DNA from 3 places in the Kitasatospora acidiphila genome. Region 1 is predicted to be linked to each of the others. Evidence: riboswitches for the same ligand, from Rfam matches in the RefSeq annotation. Region 1 holds a riboswitch; each other region holds the start of a gene.
What was found. A riboswitch is a leader RNA that binds a small molecule or an ion and turns the genes downstream of it on or off. The one in region 1 is predicted to bind cyclic di-AMP.

Region 1 (4,999 bases):
CGCCGCCCAGCACGAACTCGGTGGAGCCGCCGCCCAGGTCGAAGACCAGGTACGGGGCCGCGACCGAGGTGCCGGCCAGGCCCTTGGTGGCACCGGCGAAGGAGAGCTGTGCCTCCTCGTCACCCGAGACCACCTCCGGGTCGACCCCGAGGATCTCCCGCACGCCCTTGGCGAACTCGGCGCTGTTCTCGGCATCCCGGGAGGCGCTGGTGGCCACGAACCTGGTCCGCTCCGGGGCCACGCCGTACTCGGCGATCACCGCGGCGTACTCGCGGCAGGCCGCGAAGGTGCGCTCCAGCGCCTCGGGCGCCAACCGCCCGGTGCGGTCCACGTCCTGGCCGAGCCGCACGATGAGCATCCGGCGGTCCAGGTCGACGGCCCGCCCGGCCTGCGGGTCGATGTCGGCGATCAGCAGGCGGATCGAGTTGGTGCCGCAGTCGACCGCGGCCACCCGGATGCTGCTCACCGGCCCTCCTCGGGCTGCTCCGAACCGTCCTGCTCCGGCCCGTCCTGCTCCGACTCGGCGGCGGCCCGCTTGGCGGCCCGCTCGGCCGTCTTGCGCTCCTTGGCGGCGATCACCTCGGCGTGGTCCTCGGCCTCCTCGCGCTGGTGCCGCAGCGCCTCGACGCCGGTCTGGATCTGCTCCTCGGTGACGCAGGAGCCCTTGCGCCACCACTCGGGCAGCATCGCCAGCGCCTCGTCACCCAGCGGGTTGACGCCCTCGCCGGCCGCCAGCGAGTGGCCGACCAGCACGTGCAGGCACTTCACCCGGTCCGGCATGCCACCGGCCGACGGGAAGCCCTCCAGCACCTCGATGGCGTCCCGGCGGGCGATGTAGTCCTCGTGCGCCTTCTGGTAGGCGGCCGCCAGCTCCGGGTCCTCGGCCAGCCGGGCGGTCTGCTCCTTCATCACGCCGTCCGCCTCCAGGGTGCCGATCAGCGAGGCGGCCTTGGGGCAGGTCAGGTAGTAGAGGGTGGGGAACGGCGTGCCGTCCGGCAGCCGGGGCGCGGTCTCCACCACATCGGGGTTGCCGCACGGGCAGCGGTGCGCGACGGCACGGGTGCCGCGCGGCACCCGGCCGAGCTGGGCCGCCACGGCGGCGAGGTCGCGGTCCGCGACGGGCTGGTTCTCAGTACTCATGGCTCATCAGGTCTTCACGGAGCGGGGGCAGGGGAGGGTGAGGCGGCGGCGTCCACCGAGTTCCAGACGGTGGTGTACCAGGGGAGGGCCTTGGCGGCCGGCCCGGAGCCGGTGCCGGACGGCTGGGTGGCGCCGGGCCCCGGGGTGGGGTCGACGGCGGTGAACGGGGTCTCGCCGGGCATCGCGTAGTGCAGCCGCTGCCGGGCCTGGGCCTTGACGAACTCCGGGTCCTGCCAGCGGGCCTTCTCGGCGGTCAGCTGCTGCACCGCGTTCTTGGCCTGCTCGGCCTTGACCCGCTGGGCGGCGATCTCGTCCCGCTGGTTGATGAACTGACGTGCCGGATAGGCCAGGATCGCCACCAGCGAGCAGAGCACCAGCACCAGCACGGTGGCCCGGCTGGTGAACCGCGGCCGCCCCGGGAACTTCCACGCTGCCATGAACTCCTCGCCCCTCCGTCGCGCCGGTGCCCCGGCCCCACCCTAAGCGGTGGCGGCCGGGGCACCGGTCATTTGCCGAGTTCGTCAGCCCTCGAACTTGCTCGGCCTACTGCTCGGCGGAGCGACTGTGCCTTTTACTCCGCAGAGCGGAAGCGCGGGAACGCGGCGCGGCCCGCGTACTCGGCGGCGTCGTCGAGGATCTCCTCGATGCGCAGCAGCTGGTTGTACTTGGCGACGCGGTCCGAGCGGGCCGGGGCACCGGTCTTGATCTGGCCGCAGTTGGTGGCGACGGCCAGGTCGGCGATGGTGACGTCCTCGGTCTCGCCCGAGCGGTGCGACATCATGCAGCGGTAGCCGTTGCGCTGGGCCAGCTCGACGGCGTCCAGGGTCTCGGTCAGCGAACCGATCTGGTTCACCTTCACCAGCAGCGCGTTGGCGGTGCCGGTCTCGATGCCCCGGGCCAGGCGCTCCGGGTTGGTGACGAACAGGTCGTCACCGACCAGCTGGACCTTGCTGCCGAGCTTGTCGGTGATGGCCTTCCAGCCCTCCCAGTCCTCCTCGTTCAGCGGGTCCTCGATGGAGACCAGCGGGTAGGAGTCGACCAGGTCGGCGTAGTAGTCGATCAGCTCGGCGGCCGACAGCGACTTGCCCTCGAACTGGTAGGCGCCGTCCTTGTAGAACTCGGTGGCGGCGACGTCCAGGGCCAGCGCGATGTCCTTGCCCGGCACGTAGCCGGCCTGCTTGATGGCCTCGGTGATGAGGTCCAGCGCGGCGCGGTTGGTCTCCAGGTTCGGGGCGAAGCCGCCCTCGTCGCCCAGGCCGGTGGACAGGCCGCGCTCCTTCAGCACCGCCTTGAGGGTGTGGTAGACCTCGGCACCCCAGCGCAGCGCCTCGGAGAACGACTCGGCGCCGATCGGCGCGATCATGAACTCCTGGATGTCCACGTTGGAGTCGGCGTGCGCGCCGCCGTTGAGGATGTTCATCATCGGGACCGGCAGGACGTGCGCGTTCGGGCCGCCCAGGTAGCGGAAGAGCGGCAGGTCCGAGGCCTCGGAGGCGGCGTGCGCCACGGCCAGCGAGACGCCGAGGATGGCGTTGGCGCCGAGCGAGGACTTGTCCGGGGTGGCGTCCAGGTCGAGCATCGCCTGGTCGATCAGCCGCTGCTCGGTGGCGTCGTAGCCGACCAGCTCCGGGCCGATCTGCTCGATGACGGCGAGGACGGCCTTCTCCACGCCCTTGCCGCCGTAGCGGTTCTTGTCACCGTCACGCAGCTCCAGCGCCTCGAAGGCTCCGGTGGAGGCGCCGGACGGGACGGCGGCACGGCCGGTGCTGCCGTCGTCGAGGCCGACCTCGACCTCGACCGTGGGGTTGCCGCGGGAGTCGAGGATCTCGCGTGCGACGACGACATCGATGGACGGCACTATGCATCTCCTTGCGGAAGCGGTCCTGGGGACAGCGGGAGGACGGGGGCCTTACGACCAGAGCCTAACCGCACCGGCCCGACCGGAGACCGGGACCTGGCTCCCGTCTCACGGTGTGGTTCTGCTACCTGTCGGTAGTTCACCTGAATGCCCGTCCGCCCCGGTCCGGGGCCGCCGCCGGTGCGGCGGCCCCGGGGGCCGGGCGTCGGCGGGTCAGCCGAGGTGGAGCGTCTGGCCGGGGAAGATCAGGTTTGGGTCCTGGCCGACCGTCGCGTGATTGGCCTGGTAGAGCGCCTGCCAGCCGCCGATCACCTGCTGGCCCTGGGCGATGGTGGAGAGCGTGTCGCCGGGCCGGACGGTGTACTCGTGGGCACCGGCCGTGGACGGCTCGGCGGGCTGCGGGGCCGGCTTCGGCTGGGCCGGCTTCGGGGTCGACCGGTGCTGCGGGGCGGCCGACCTGGGCTGGGCCTGCTGCGGCTTGGCCTGCTGGGGCTGGGCCGACCGCTCGGCGGACCGGGAGGCGGCCGCGCCGCCGCCGGGGTTCGCGGAGGCCGGGGCGCCGCCCTGGGTCAGCCCGGCCTTGACCGAGCAGACCGGCCAGGCGCCCGGCCCCTGCGAGGCCAGCACCCGCTCGGCGACCGCGATCTGCTGGTCCTTGCTGGCCAGGTCGGCCCGCGGGGCGTACTGGGTGCCGCCGTACGCGGCCCAGGTCGAGTTGGTGAACTGCAGCCCGCCGTAGAAGCCGTTGCCGGTGTTGATCGACCAGTTGCTGGTGCTCTCGCAGTTCGCCACGCCGTCCCACACGGAGACCGGGGCGGCGTGCGCGCCGGTCGCGGTGAGCAGCGGCATCGCAACTCCCGCGCCTGCCAAGCCGGCTACGGCGATGGCCTTCTCTGCGGTGGTACGGCGACGATGGCGGCCGGTGCCAAACAGCATTGAGACGTCCCTCTCCGCACGCCTGCGAGGTGAGCTGTCGGGTTCGGACCGGTGAGGTTGGCCCGGCCGCCCGCTCGGATCGCTCCGGCGGTCGGCTTCACCCCTAGCCGTGGGAGACGGCAGAAAAACCTGGGTCCCCCGCCCCTGCCCCCTGGTGGTCAGGTGTCCCGGCGACGCGATGGGCAGGATTCGGCGTACTCGCGTGCGGGGTTCGCCTACGCGAACTCCTGGGAGAGTAAGCAGATCTACTGACCAATCACAAGCTCATATCGCCCACATCACGCGGAAATTACGGTGCGTCATGCATCGCCTACCAACCGGTCAGGTTTGACCGATTTGATCCGCATTCAGACCATGACTGCACCGATGCTTCCGACGCGCCGTCACAACGGCGGGAGTTGGCGCACACTCAGTTTTCGACTGCGTCCGCGGGCTTTTCGGGCGTGAACGAAACCGGCAGTTCGCGCAGTCCGCGCATGATCAGACCGCCGCGCCAGCGCAACTCCCCCGGCTCGGCGGCGAGTCGCAGGTCCGGAAGCCGGGTCAGCAGCGTGGCCAGCGCCCGCTGGCCCTCCAGCCGGGCCAGCGGCGCGCCGATGCAGTAGTGGATGCCGTGCCCGAACCCCAGGTGCGGATTGTCCCGGCGGGCCAGGTCCATGGTGTCCGGCTGGTCGAACCTGGCCGGGTCGCGATCGGCCGCGGCCAGCACCACCAGCACCGGATCGCCGACCGGGATGTCCACCCCGCCGATGCTCAGCGGCGAGGTGGCGAACCGCCAGGTGGCCAGCTCCACCGGGCCGTCGTAGCGCAGCAGTTCCTCGACCGCGGTGGTCAGCAGCCCGGTCTCCCCGGCCGCCACCGAGGCCTGCAGGCGGGCCCGCTGCTCCGGGTGGTTCAGCAGCGCGAAGACGCCGTTGCCGATCAGGTTGACGGTCGTCTCGAAGCCGGCGAACAGCAGGATGAAGGCCATGGCGGCGGCCTCGTTCTCGGTCAGGTGCTCGCCGTGGTCGCTCGCCCGGATCAGACCGGAGATCAGGTCCTCGCCCAACTCCCCCCCGCGCTTGC
Region 2 (4,999 bases), 3.4 Mb from region 1:
GAGACGTCGTTGTCCGGCCGAGACGCCTCGATCGAGACCATCCAGCGCGAGCTGACCGCCTTCGCCCGGCGGGCCCGGCACAAGGCCTCGCAACTGCACCCCGAGCTGTCCCTGGTGAGCTACAGCATGCTCGACCTGATGCACGAGCGCGGCGGCTGCCGGGCAGCCGACCTGGCGGCCCACTTCATGCTCGACAAGTCCACGGTCAGCCGTCAGGTCGGCGCCCTGGAGAAGCTCGGGGTGATCGTCCGGGAGGTGGACCCCGACGACCACCGCGGCCAGATCCTGCGGCCCAGCGAGGCGGGCCTGAAACTGCTCAACGAGGCCTACCAGATGCGCCGGCAGTCCTTCCTGGAGCGGTTCACCGGCTGGGACGACGACGACCTGGCCGGATTCGCCCGCTACCTGGTCCGCTACGGCGAGGCCGACTGACTCCGCCGCCGTCCCCGGGAAACGCCGAGGCCGGCCGGCCCGACGCGGAGTCGGGCCGACCGGCCAAGGGCTGAGAGGGGATCAGCGGTACAGCAGCACCGGTCGGTCGGACAGGTCCGACCGGTGAGACCGGGTCAGGCGGCTTAGTACGCCGAGTGGGTCTGCCAGAACGCCCAGGCGGCGTTCGGGCTGCCGTAGGTCTGGTTCATGTACTGCAGGGCCCAGCGCAGCTGAGTGGCCGGGTTGGTCTGCCAGTCGGCACCGGCGGACGCCATCTTGTTGCCGGGCAGGGCCTGCGGCAGGCCGTAGGCGCCGGAGCTCGGGTTGGTGGCGGACACGTTCCAGCCGCTCTCGTGGCTGATGATCTGGTCGAACGAGGCCAGCTGGTCGGCCGGGACGATGGAGGCGGCCAGCGCCTGCAGCGAGCCCGGGGTGGACGCGACCGGCGCCGGGGCGGCGGCCTGGGTGGTGGTCTGCACGGCGGCGGAGGTGCTCGCGGCCGGGGCGGACTTGTGCTGGACCGGGGCGCTCTGCTGCTGGGCCGGCGCCGGGGCGGCGGCCTGGTGCTGGGCGGCACCCAGGGCAAGGTGCTGACCCGGGTAGATCACGTTCGGATTGCTGAGCACCGACTTGTTCAGGTCGTAGAGCTTCTGCCAGCCGCCCTGCACGTTGTGGGCGTTGGCGATCTTGAACAGGGTGTCGCCGGAGACGACGGTGTAGCTCGCCGGGGCGGCCTGGGCCGGAGCCTGCGCGGCGGCCGGCTGGGCGGCGACCGGGGCAGCGTCCTCGTGGTGGGACTGCACGGCGTGGTGGCCGTAGTGCTGCGGGGTGGCGGCGTTGGCGCCACCGGCGGCGATCAGCGGGAGACCGGCACCCACGCCGGCCACCACGGCGACGGCGACGGCGCGCTTGAGGGCGGAGCGGCTGGGCAGGCTGGGACGACCGTTGGTCGAGAGCATGAAGTGTTTCCTCTCCCACGCCTACGAGGTGAGCTGTCGGGTTCGGGCTGGAGTTGCCCGGCCGCGCTAGGCGCGGCTTCACCCCAAGCCCCGCCCGGAGAAGCTCCGGGTGGGGCGGTCTTACCTGTGGGTCCCCCGCCCTTGCCGTGGTGCTAGGTGCACGTGACTCGCTCGGTCCGGCGGCAAGGCTCGGCGTTCCGGAGAGCGAGGTTCGTGTGAGGACGAACGAGAAGAACCGTAAACAAACCATCGGCCGTATCACAAGCTGATGTGAGCTGTCTCATGTTTCGGCCGGGGGAGGCATGGGAGATCGACCGGGGTGTCTGACGATGAGTCAGCCGGCGTGCCAGCCGGTCGGGTCGACACCTCCCGGAACCGCCTCCGCCGGGCCGTACGGCGCTCTGGTCAGGATGAGTCCGCCCAGGTCAAGGTGGCTGACCGAGCCGTCCGCGGCGTGGCCGACCCGCAGCGGCTCGCCCGCGTAGTAGCCGTCCAGACAGGTCCAGCTGCCGTCGGCCTCCGGGCGCAGCCGAGTGGGCGCCGAGGCGCTGGCCGGCTCCCGCAGCTCCAGCTCGCCGCCCGCCCGCAGATGCACGGCGAGCGACCTCGTCCCCCAGTACCAGGGCCCGGTCAGCGCGAGCAGGCTGGGATCGGCGTCGGTGAACGGGCGCCACGGCGCCGGGAACCGCGGCTCGTGCTCGGCCACGATCCGCACCAGATCGGCGGCGATCGTTCCAGTGGACGTGCCGGACGTCACATTGGCCAGCGCGACCCCTGCCAGATCCTCGCTCTCGCTCGCCCACAACCCGGCCACGAATCCCGGGATCGAGCCGGTGTGGCCCACCAGCAGCCGGCCGTCCTGCCGCTTCACCTCCAGGCCCAGGCCGTGGCAGAGCGTCCAGTCGCCCTCGGGCGCGCTCGCGGGCCGGCGCATCTCGGCCAGCGTCCCGGCGGCCAGCACCTTGTCGTCCCCGCCGACCAGGAACGCCGCCCACCGGCACAAATCGGCTGCCGTGGACCAGAGTTGGCCGGCCGGCGCCATCTCCCCGGTGTCGGTGAGCGGCTCCGGCATCATCACGTCGGCCCACGGGTGCACCGCGAACCCGCCCGCGTGCGGGGCCTGCGGCAGCAGCGTGGTGCGGATCAACCCCAGCGGCTCCAGCACCTCGTGGTGCAGCACCTCCCCCCACGGCTCGCCGCGCAGCCGCGCGACCAGCGCGCCCAGCAGCGCGTACCCCGGGTTGGAGTAGCGGAAGCGCTCCCCGGCCGGGTAGCGGAACGGCTGCTCCTCCAGCAGCTCGGACAGCTCCGGGCGCAGCGAGCCGGGGGTGCGCTCCCACCACGGGCCGGGCGGCTCCGCGGCCAGCCCCGCAGTGTGGGAGAGCAGCTCACGGATGGTGGCGTGCCCGGCGGCGGTGCCGGGCAGGTGCTGCTCCAGCGGGTCGGCCAGATCGAGCAGGCCCTCGTCACGCAGCCGCAGCACCAGCACCGCGGTGAAGGTCTTGGTGATCGAGCCGATCCGGAACTGCACGTTGGCGTCGGGCGCATGGCCCTCGATCATGCTGCGCGCGCCGGACCAGGCCATGCGCCCGCTGCGCATCACGGCCCCGACCAGCGAGGGCGTCCGGCCCTCCGCCTGGCCGACCGCGATCCGGTGGAGCAGGGCCCGGCGGGTCTGCGGAAGCAGTTCCAGCGGGAGCAACTCGTCGGAGACGACCGACATCTGACCTCGCATTCGCGGCTGGGTGGATGGCCGACGACCGACCATACCCGGCCGGGCCCGCGACAGCCCGGCAATTCGCGGCCGGTCCGTCCCCCGGCGCGGCCCGGCCGCCCGGGCGGGGTGGGAACGCTCCTCTATAAGCTCTGCTGCATGAGACGCCGGACCCCGCCCGCCCCCGCCCCGCTGCCCCAGCGGCAGGGAGTCGATCCGGTGCGGGTCCGACTGCCGCTGGACGGTGGCTGGGCCACGGTCGCCGACTACCTGGCGCACCGGCTCCCGGACGAGGTGGGGGACCGGCTCGCCGAGATGGTCCAGGGCGGTGAGATCGTCACCGCCGACGGCCCGATCGATGCGGCCACCCCTTATCAGCCCGGCGCCAGCGTCTGGTTCCACCGCGACCTGCCCGCCGAGACGCCCGTCCCGTTCCCGGTGGAGCTGGTGCACCGGGACGAACGCCTGGTGATCGTCGACAAGCCGCACTTCCTGGCCACCACGCCGCGCGGCAGCCATGTGGTGGAGACGGCACTCTCCCGGCTGCGCACCGAGTTGGACCTGCCGCACCTGGTGCCCGCGCACCGGCTGGACCGGCTGACCGCGGGCCTGGTGATGTTCATCGCCGACCCCCGGGCGCGCGGCGCCTACCAGGGCCTGTTCCGCGACCGGCTGGTGCACAAGGAATACCAGGCGGTGGCGCCCTACCTGCCCGAACTGGAGCAGCCGCGCACCGTGCGCAGCCGGATGGTCAAGGAGCGCGGGGTGATCGCGGCCCGGGAGGAGCCCGGCGAGGTGAACGCGGTCAGCCGGGTCGAGCTGCTGGAGCGGCGCGGCGGGCTGGCCCGCTACCGGCTGGTGCCGCTGACCGGGCGGACCCACCAGCTGCGCCTGCACATGAGCTCGCTGGGTGCGCCGATCATCGGCGACCCGGTCTACCCCGTGGTGCTGCCACCCGTCGCGCCGGACGACTTCAGCCGACCGCTGCAGTTGCTGGCGACCACGCTGGAGTTCACCGATCCGATCACCGGGCGCGAGCTGCGCTTGCGCTCGCGCCGGACCCTGGCCGCCTGGGCCGACCAACCCGTCATGGCTGACCGACACCTTCTGGAGTGCTGATGACCGAGTCGCCGGACCGCCGCCTCGCCGAGCTGCGGGAGCTGCTCTTCGCCCGCCCCGCGATGGCCCGCGAGCTGCCGGGCTTCGACCCCGAGGCGGCGCCGGCCGGCCCGGTGGAGCTGTTCGTCGACTGGCTGACGGGGGCGCTGCGGGCCGAGGTGCCCGACGCGCAGGTGGCCGTCCTCGGCACCACCGGGCTGGACGGCACGCCGGATGCCCGGGTGGTGACGCTGCGCGAGCTGGACCCCGTGGCGGGTGTCTGGTCGTTCCACGCCGGCGCCGGCAGTCCCAAGGGGCGCCAGCTGGCCGCCGACCCGCGCGCGGCGCTCACCTGGTACTGGCCGGCGCAGGGCCGGCAGGTGCGGATGCGGGGGCCGGTGGTGACCACGCCGGCCGAGCGGATGGCCGAGGTGTTCCGGGCACTGAGCACGAAGAGCCGGGTGGCGGCCCTGGTCGGGCGGCAGAGCGAGCCGCTGGCCGAGCCGGCCGAGTTCCGCGCGGCCCGGCAGGACGCCGAGCGGCGGCTGGCCGAGGATCCGGAGCTGCTGGACCCGGCGTACACCGAGTACGGGGTGCGGGCCGAGCAGGTGGAGTTCTGGCAGGGCTCCTTCGACCGGCAGCACGTCCGGCTGGTCTACCGCCGCGCCGGTGACGCCTGGACGCGCGAGCTCGTGTGGCCGTGAGGCGGCCCGTGATCGCGGGCCGTGCGTGTGGCCCGGGCCACGGGAGGCCCGGATTCTCACCAAGGGAAGTCCCGCGATGACGCTCAGCTGAC
Region 3 (4,999 bases), 3.7 Mb from region 1:
CGAGCTCCACCCTGGAGCTCTACCGCAGCGCGCTGGCGATCCGCCGGCAGCGGCCGGAGCTGGGTGCGGGCGACCGGGTCCAGTGGCTGGACGCCCCGGCCGGGGTGCTGATGTTCCGTCGGGGCGACTTCGTCTGCACCGTCAACACCACAGGCCAGCCAGTGGAGTTGATGGTCCCGGGGACGCTGCTGCTGAGCTCCGTCGAGGACCGGCAGCCGGGTGTGCTGCCCGCGGACAGCACCAGCTGGTGGGCGGTGTGACATGGTTGCAATAGGCTCTGGGCTCGTGACTACGGCGCGACTCTCGGACATCGCGGCGCAGGCTGGGGTCAGTGAGGCCACCGTCAGCCGCGTCCTCAACGGCAAGGCGGGTGTCTCCGCGACCACCCGCCAGACCGTGCTGGCGGCTCTCGACGTGCTCGGCTACGAGCGGCCGACCCGGCTGCGCCAGCGCAGCGCCGGGCTGATCGGGCTGATCACCCCGGAGCTGAGCAACCCGATCTTCCCGGCACTGGCCCAGGTGATCGAGCAGGTGCTCAGCCGGCACGGCTACACCCCGGTGCTCTGCACCCAGACCCCCGGCGGGTCCACCGAGGACGAACTGGTCGAGATGCTGGTGGACCGCCAGGTCGCGGGCATCGTCTTCGTCTCCGGGCTGCACGCCGACACCACCGCCGACCACGACCGGTACGCCAAACTGACGGGCCGCCAGGTGCCGTTCGTGCTGATCAACGGCTACAGCGAGAAGATCGCCGCGCCGTTCATCTCGCCGGACGACCGGGCCGCGATGTGGATGGCGGTGCAGCACCTGGCCGAGCTCGGGCACGAGCGGATCGGCCTGGCGGTCGGGCAGCGCCGCTTCGTGCCGGTGCAGCGCAAGATCGAGGGCTTCACCGCCGCGATGCGGTCGGTGCTCGGGGTCGCCGCCGAGGAGGCCGAGCAGCTGGTGCACTCCACCCTGTTCAGCGTGGAGGGCGGGCACGCGGCCGCCGGCGCGCTGCTCGACCAGGGCTGCACCGCGATCGTCTGCGGCAGCGACATGATGGCGCTGGGCGCGATCCGGGCGGTGCGCCAGCGCGGGCTGAGCGTGCCGGGAGACGTCTCGGTGGTCGGCTTCGACGACTCGCCGCTGATCGCCTTCACCGAGCCGCCGCTCACCACCATCCGCCAGCCGGTGGAGGCGATGGCCACCGCCGCGGTGGACGCGCTCCTCGAGGAGGTCGGCGGCCAGTCCACCCAGCGGACCGAGTTCATGTTCCAGCCGGAGCTGGTGATGCGCGGCTCCACCGGAGCCCGGCCGCGATAAGAGTCCATCTCAGTGCCGCTCAGCGGGTGCCGCCGGCCCTTCGGGGTCGGCGGCACTTCGCGTTCCGCGGGCGGGCGGTCGGCCGCTCGGCCGGTCAGCTGGTCGGCCGGTCAGCCGCTCTCGGCGTCGCTGCGCCGCTCGTGGGTGAGCCGGCCGGCATCGTCGGCCTCCCCGGTGCGGGCCTCGGTCCGCCGGGAGCGCGCCAGATAGTCACGGACGATCAGTTCGACCGCGTCCTGCGGATTGCCGGCGCCGCTGAGCATCATCACGTCGATGGCCAGATCGGCGTCCAGGCTGACGGTCACCTTGGGCTTGGGCACGGGTTCTCCTCGGGTCTGCCGGAGCCCTCAGCATGCCGCGTGGCGCCGCGCCCTGCCAGGGCCCGACCGGGACGGCCGAGGGCCGCCCCACGTGCGGGAGGCGGCCCTCGGCTGCTTTCGGTGCGCGGCGGGTCGGGGCCCGCCGGCGGTGCGGCGGGTCAGACCCGGCCGGCGAAGTCCGGGGTGTAGTTCGAGATGGTCTCGTACTTCACGCCGGCGCTCGGGTTGGCGGCCTCCACGAACTTGCCGCCGCCCACGTACAGGCCCACGTGGTAGACGCCGGAGTCGCTGCCGTTGCTGGACCAGAAGAGCAGGTCGCCCGGCTGCAGGCTGGCCAGCGACACCCGGGTGGAGGCGGCGGCCTGGTCGGCGGCGATGCGCGGGATGGAGACGCCGGCCTGGGCCATCGCGGCCTGGGTCAGGCCGGAGCAGTCCCAACCGCCGTTGCTGCTGCCGCCCCAGACGTAGGCCTGGCCGACCTTGGACTCCGCGAAGCTGACCGCGGCGGCGAAGGCACCGGTGGCGCTCTGGGTGCTGGTGGAGCTGCTCTGCAGGCTGGTGGTGCGGGCCGGGAGCGAGGCCGGGGCCGGGGTGGCGGCGTCCGAGGAGTCGTCAGCGTTCTTGGCGGGCGCCGCGGGGGTGGCCACGGCGACCGTGCCGAGGTCGAGCTTCTCGCCCGGGTAGATCCAGTTCGGGCCCTGGGTCAGCACCGACTTGTTGAGGTCGTAGAGCTTCTGCCAGCCGCCGTCCACGTTGTGCTTCTGGGCGATGGTGGACAGCCAGTCGCCGGGCACCACGGTGTAGGTCTCGCGGTCGGCGTGCTGCGCCGGGGCGGCCTTCGGCGCCGGAGCCTGCTGCTGCGCCGGGGCGGCGGGGGCAGCCGGGGCGGCGGGGGTCGGCGCCGGGGTGCTGCTGGTGCTGCCGGCGCCGGTGTCGACCTGCGCCGGGGCGCCGCCGGCGGTCAGGCCCGCCTGGATGGAGCAGACCGGCCAGGCGCCGGGGCCCTGGTCGGCGAGCACCTTCTCGGCGACGGCGATCTGCTGGTCCTTGGTGGCCAGGTTGGCCTGCGGGGCGTACTGGGTGCCGCCGTAGGCCGCCCAGGTGGAGGAGGTGAACTGCAGGCCGCCGTAGAAGCCGTTGCCGGTGTTGATGCTCCAGTTGTTGGTGCTCTCGCAGGCGGCGACCTTGTCCCACACCGAGACCGGCGCGGCGGAGGCGGTGGTGGCGGTGATGCACGGCAGGGCCAGGCCCAGGCCGAGCAGGCCGGTGGCGGCAATCGCGCGCTTGGCGTTGCGGGGACGGTTCGTGCCAGTCGTGGGCAGCATGAAGACGCGTTCCTCTCCTACGCCTACGAGGTGAGCTGTCGGATTCGGGCTGGAGTTGCCCGGCCGTGCGTGCACGGCTTCACCCCAAGCCCCGGTCTCCCGGGGCGGCTTACCTGGGTCCCCCGCTCCTGCCGTGGTTGCGTTTTCGCGCCGCCAGCAGGGTCGGTGGCAGGACTCGGCGTCCGGTCTGCTGGGTCCGTGTGACCACGAACGGGGAGCACGTTAGACAGACATAAGAAGGAATCGCAAACAGCTGTGAGTGACATCACACAGTATTCACTTGACCTTCAAGATCGCGATGTGCCGGTAGCTGATGGAGTGTTGGGTCGGGAACCGGCAACTGGGTTGTTCGCCAGCGAAGTTGCCGCTCTTTCAGGCTGATGGGCCGTTCAAAATCCGAGGCCCTCGCAGGAGGCTTTCCCGGCAACTTCCAAGGGACTTGAAGGTGCTCTGACAGGTACTCGTTACCAATTCGAGACCGGCGGCCTGACGGGGTGCTAGAAGGGTCAAAACGGACAGATACGGGCAGATTGACGAACCTTGTGAAGGCATGCCCACGAACTGAGCCCCTGCCAGTGGGGCCGGCGGGTGTCGGCGGGTGTCCGGGCATGCGAAAGGCCCCGTCCGCGTCCCAGGGGGACGTGAACGGGGCCAGCCGGACTGCGGGGGCTCAGGCCTCCTCAGAAGCCTCTCCAGCGGGCTGTGCGGGGAGCTGCGGGCCCTCCGTGACCGGGTCGGGCTCGGCGGGCTCGGGCAGCGCGGCCAGGTACACCGAGGCGATCAGCTGACCGACCGTCGGGTAGGCGCCGATCGGCGCGGCGCTCGGGCAGCCGGTCTCCTCGGCGGCGGCCAGCAGCGCCTCGCCGCTCACCTCGGGGCCGATCACCAGCGGGGCCAGGGCGGGCCGCTGCGAGCCGGTGGCCCGCAGGTGCTCGACGGCGCCGGCCACCGAGCCGGGCACGTCCAGGGCGGCGGCCACCACCGGCACCGCCAGCCGGGCCGCGAGCAGCACGCCGGTGACGCCGGCCGCCGCGGCGGCCTCCTCGCCGCCCACGGTGGTCAGCACCACGCCGTCGGCGGCCGTGGCGATGGCGAACAGGCGGGCGCGGTCGGCGCGGGCCAGGCCGGCCTCGGAGAGCCGCACGTGCACCGCCTCGGCCAGCAGCGGGTGCGGGCCGAGCGGCTCGGTCACCTGCGCCCCGGTCTCGGCGGCGAGCTGGTGCAGCCCGGCCAGGAAGTCATGCGGTCCGGTGACCAGCGGCACCAGCACCGGGGCGGGCAGGCCCAGCTCGGCGGCCCGGGCCACCAGGTCGGCCACGGTGGGGGCGGCGTGGCCCGGCTGTGCCTGGGGAGCGTCCTGCTCGTCTCGCTCCTGCTGGGCCGCCGGCTCGGCGGCCGTGGTCGGCAGCCAGCCGGCCAGCATTTCGATGCCGGGCTGTTCGCCGCGGATCACCGAGATCAGCTCGTCGACCACCGCCACCGCCTCGGGCGTCGCCTCGGCCGGCACCGCGAGGACCAGCGGCGCCGCGCCGACCGGGACCTCGGGGCGCTCGGGACGGCGGTGGCGCCCCCGTGCTCGGGAGCCTGGCGTGCGGACGGGCAGTTGTGCGCCCGGGATGGCTGCAGTGCTCATGGCGCAGAATCGTAGGACATACGCGTGATCAGTCCGCATCGGGCTGCCGGTCGATTGCCCGCCGTCCGGCTCCGCTCCGCCGATGGCCAGGCCCGGCGTCCGGAAAACCGGCCTCTCGTTCCATTGATGTGACGGAGTGTGAGGGTTCGGATGCGAACTCGACCGTGGAATGGGCCTGTCAATGGCCGAACCGGTCAGAGGGTCGTGGACGTCCCCTGACACGGGGTGACGATCGAAGAGCTGAATCACCCTCAAATGTCCAGTTCTGTCTGGCGGATTGTGTCGGTTTGGCGAGGGTTTGTCACATCAAGTTCCTGACGGTGCACGCGCAAAATCGCATGCCGATGCACGTGCATTAGCGTTATCATCACGACAAGTAAGGCATTCGCCCTGCCCGTACGAGCCGGAGGCGGCCG

Region 2: another riboswitch for cyclic di-AMP. It lies ahead of E6W39_RS42600 (LysM peptidoglycan-binding domain-containing protein); the one in region 1 lies ahead of E6W39_RS43530 (transglycosylase family protein).
Region 3: another riboswitch for cyclic di-AMP. It lies ahead of E6W39_RS34975 (transglycosylase family protein); the one in region 1 lies ahead of E6W39_RS43530 (transglycosylase family protein).

What each region holds. Positions count from the first base shown of each region.
Region 1 covers NZ_VIGB01000003.1:3,710,819-3,715,817, forward strand. Annotated here, with positions in the region: gene E6W39_RS17335 (Ppx/GppA phosphatase family protein) at 1-466, opposite strand, end outside; gene E6W39_RS17340 (DUF501 domain-containing protein) at 463-1,140, opposite strand; gene E6W39_RS17345 (FtsB family cell division protein) at 1,155-1,577, opposite strand; gene eno (phosphopyruvate hydratase) at 1,712-2,998, opposite strand; gene E6W39_RS43530 (transglycosylase family protein) at 3,212-3,847, opposite strand; cyclic di-AMP (ydaO/yuaA leader) riboswitch at 3,938-4,139, opposite strand; gene E6W39_RS17360 (cytochrome P450 family protein) at 4,344-4,999, opposite strand, start outside.
Region 2 covers NZ_VIGB01000003.1:268,775-273,773, reverse strand. Annotated here, with positions in the region: gene E6W39_RS02350 (MarR family winged helix-turn-helix transcriptional regulator) at 10-432, shown strand; gene E6W39_RS42600 (LysM peptidoglycan-binding domain-containing protein) at 576-1,391, opposite strand; cyclic di-AMP (ydaO/yuaA leader) riboswitch at 1,395-1,560, opposite strand; gene E6W39_RS02340 (serine hydrolase domain-containing protein) at 1,726-3,126, opposite strand; gene E6W39_RS02335 (pseudouridine synthase) at 3,265-4,224, shown strand; gene E6W39_RS02330 (pyridoxine/pyridoxamine 5'-phosphate oxidase) at 4,224-4,907, shown strand.
Region 3 covers NZ_VIGB01000003.1:7,401,822-7,406,820, forward strand. Annotated here, with positions in the region: gene E6W39_RS34960 (glycoside hydrolase family 13 protein) at 1-260, shown strand, start outside; gene E6W39_RS34965 (LacI family DNA-binding transcriptional regulator) at 262-1,305, shown strand; gene E6W39_RS34970 (hypothetical protein) at 1,416-1,625, opposite strand; gene E6W39_RS34975 (transglycosylase family protein) at 1,784-2,950, opposite strand; cyclic di-AMP (ydaO/yuaA leader) riboswitch at 2,958-3,102, opposite strand; gene E6W39_RS34980 (hypothetical protein) at 3,621-4,583, opposite strand.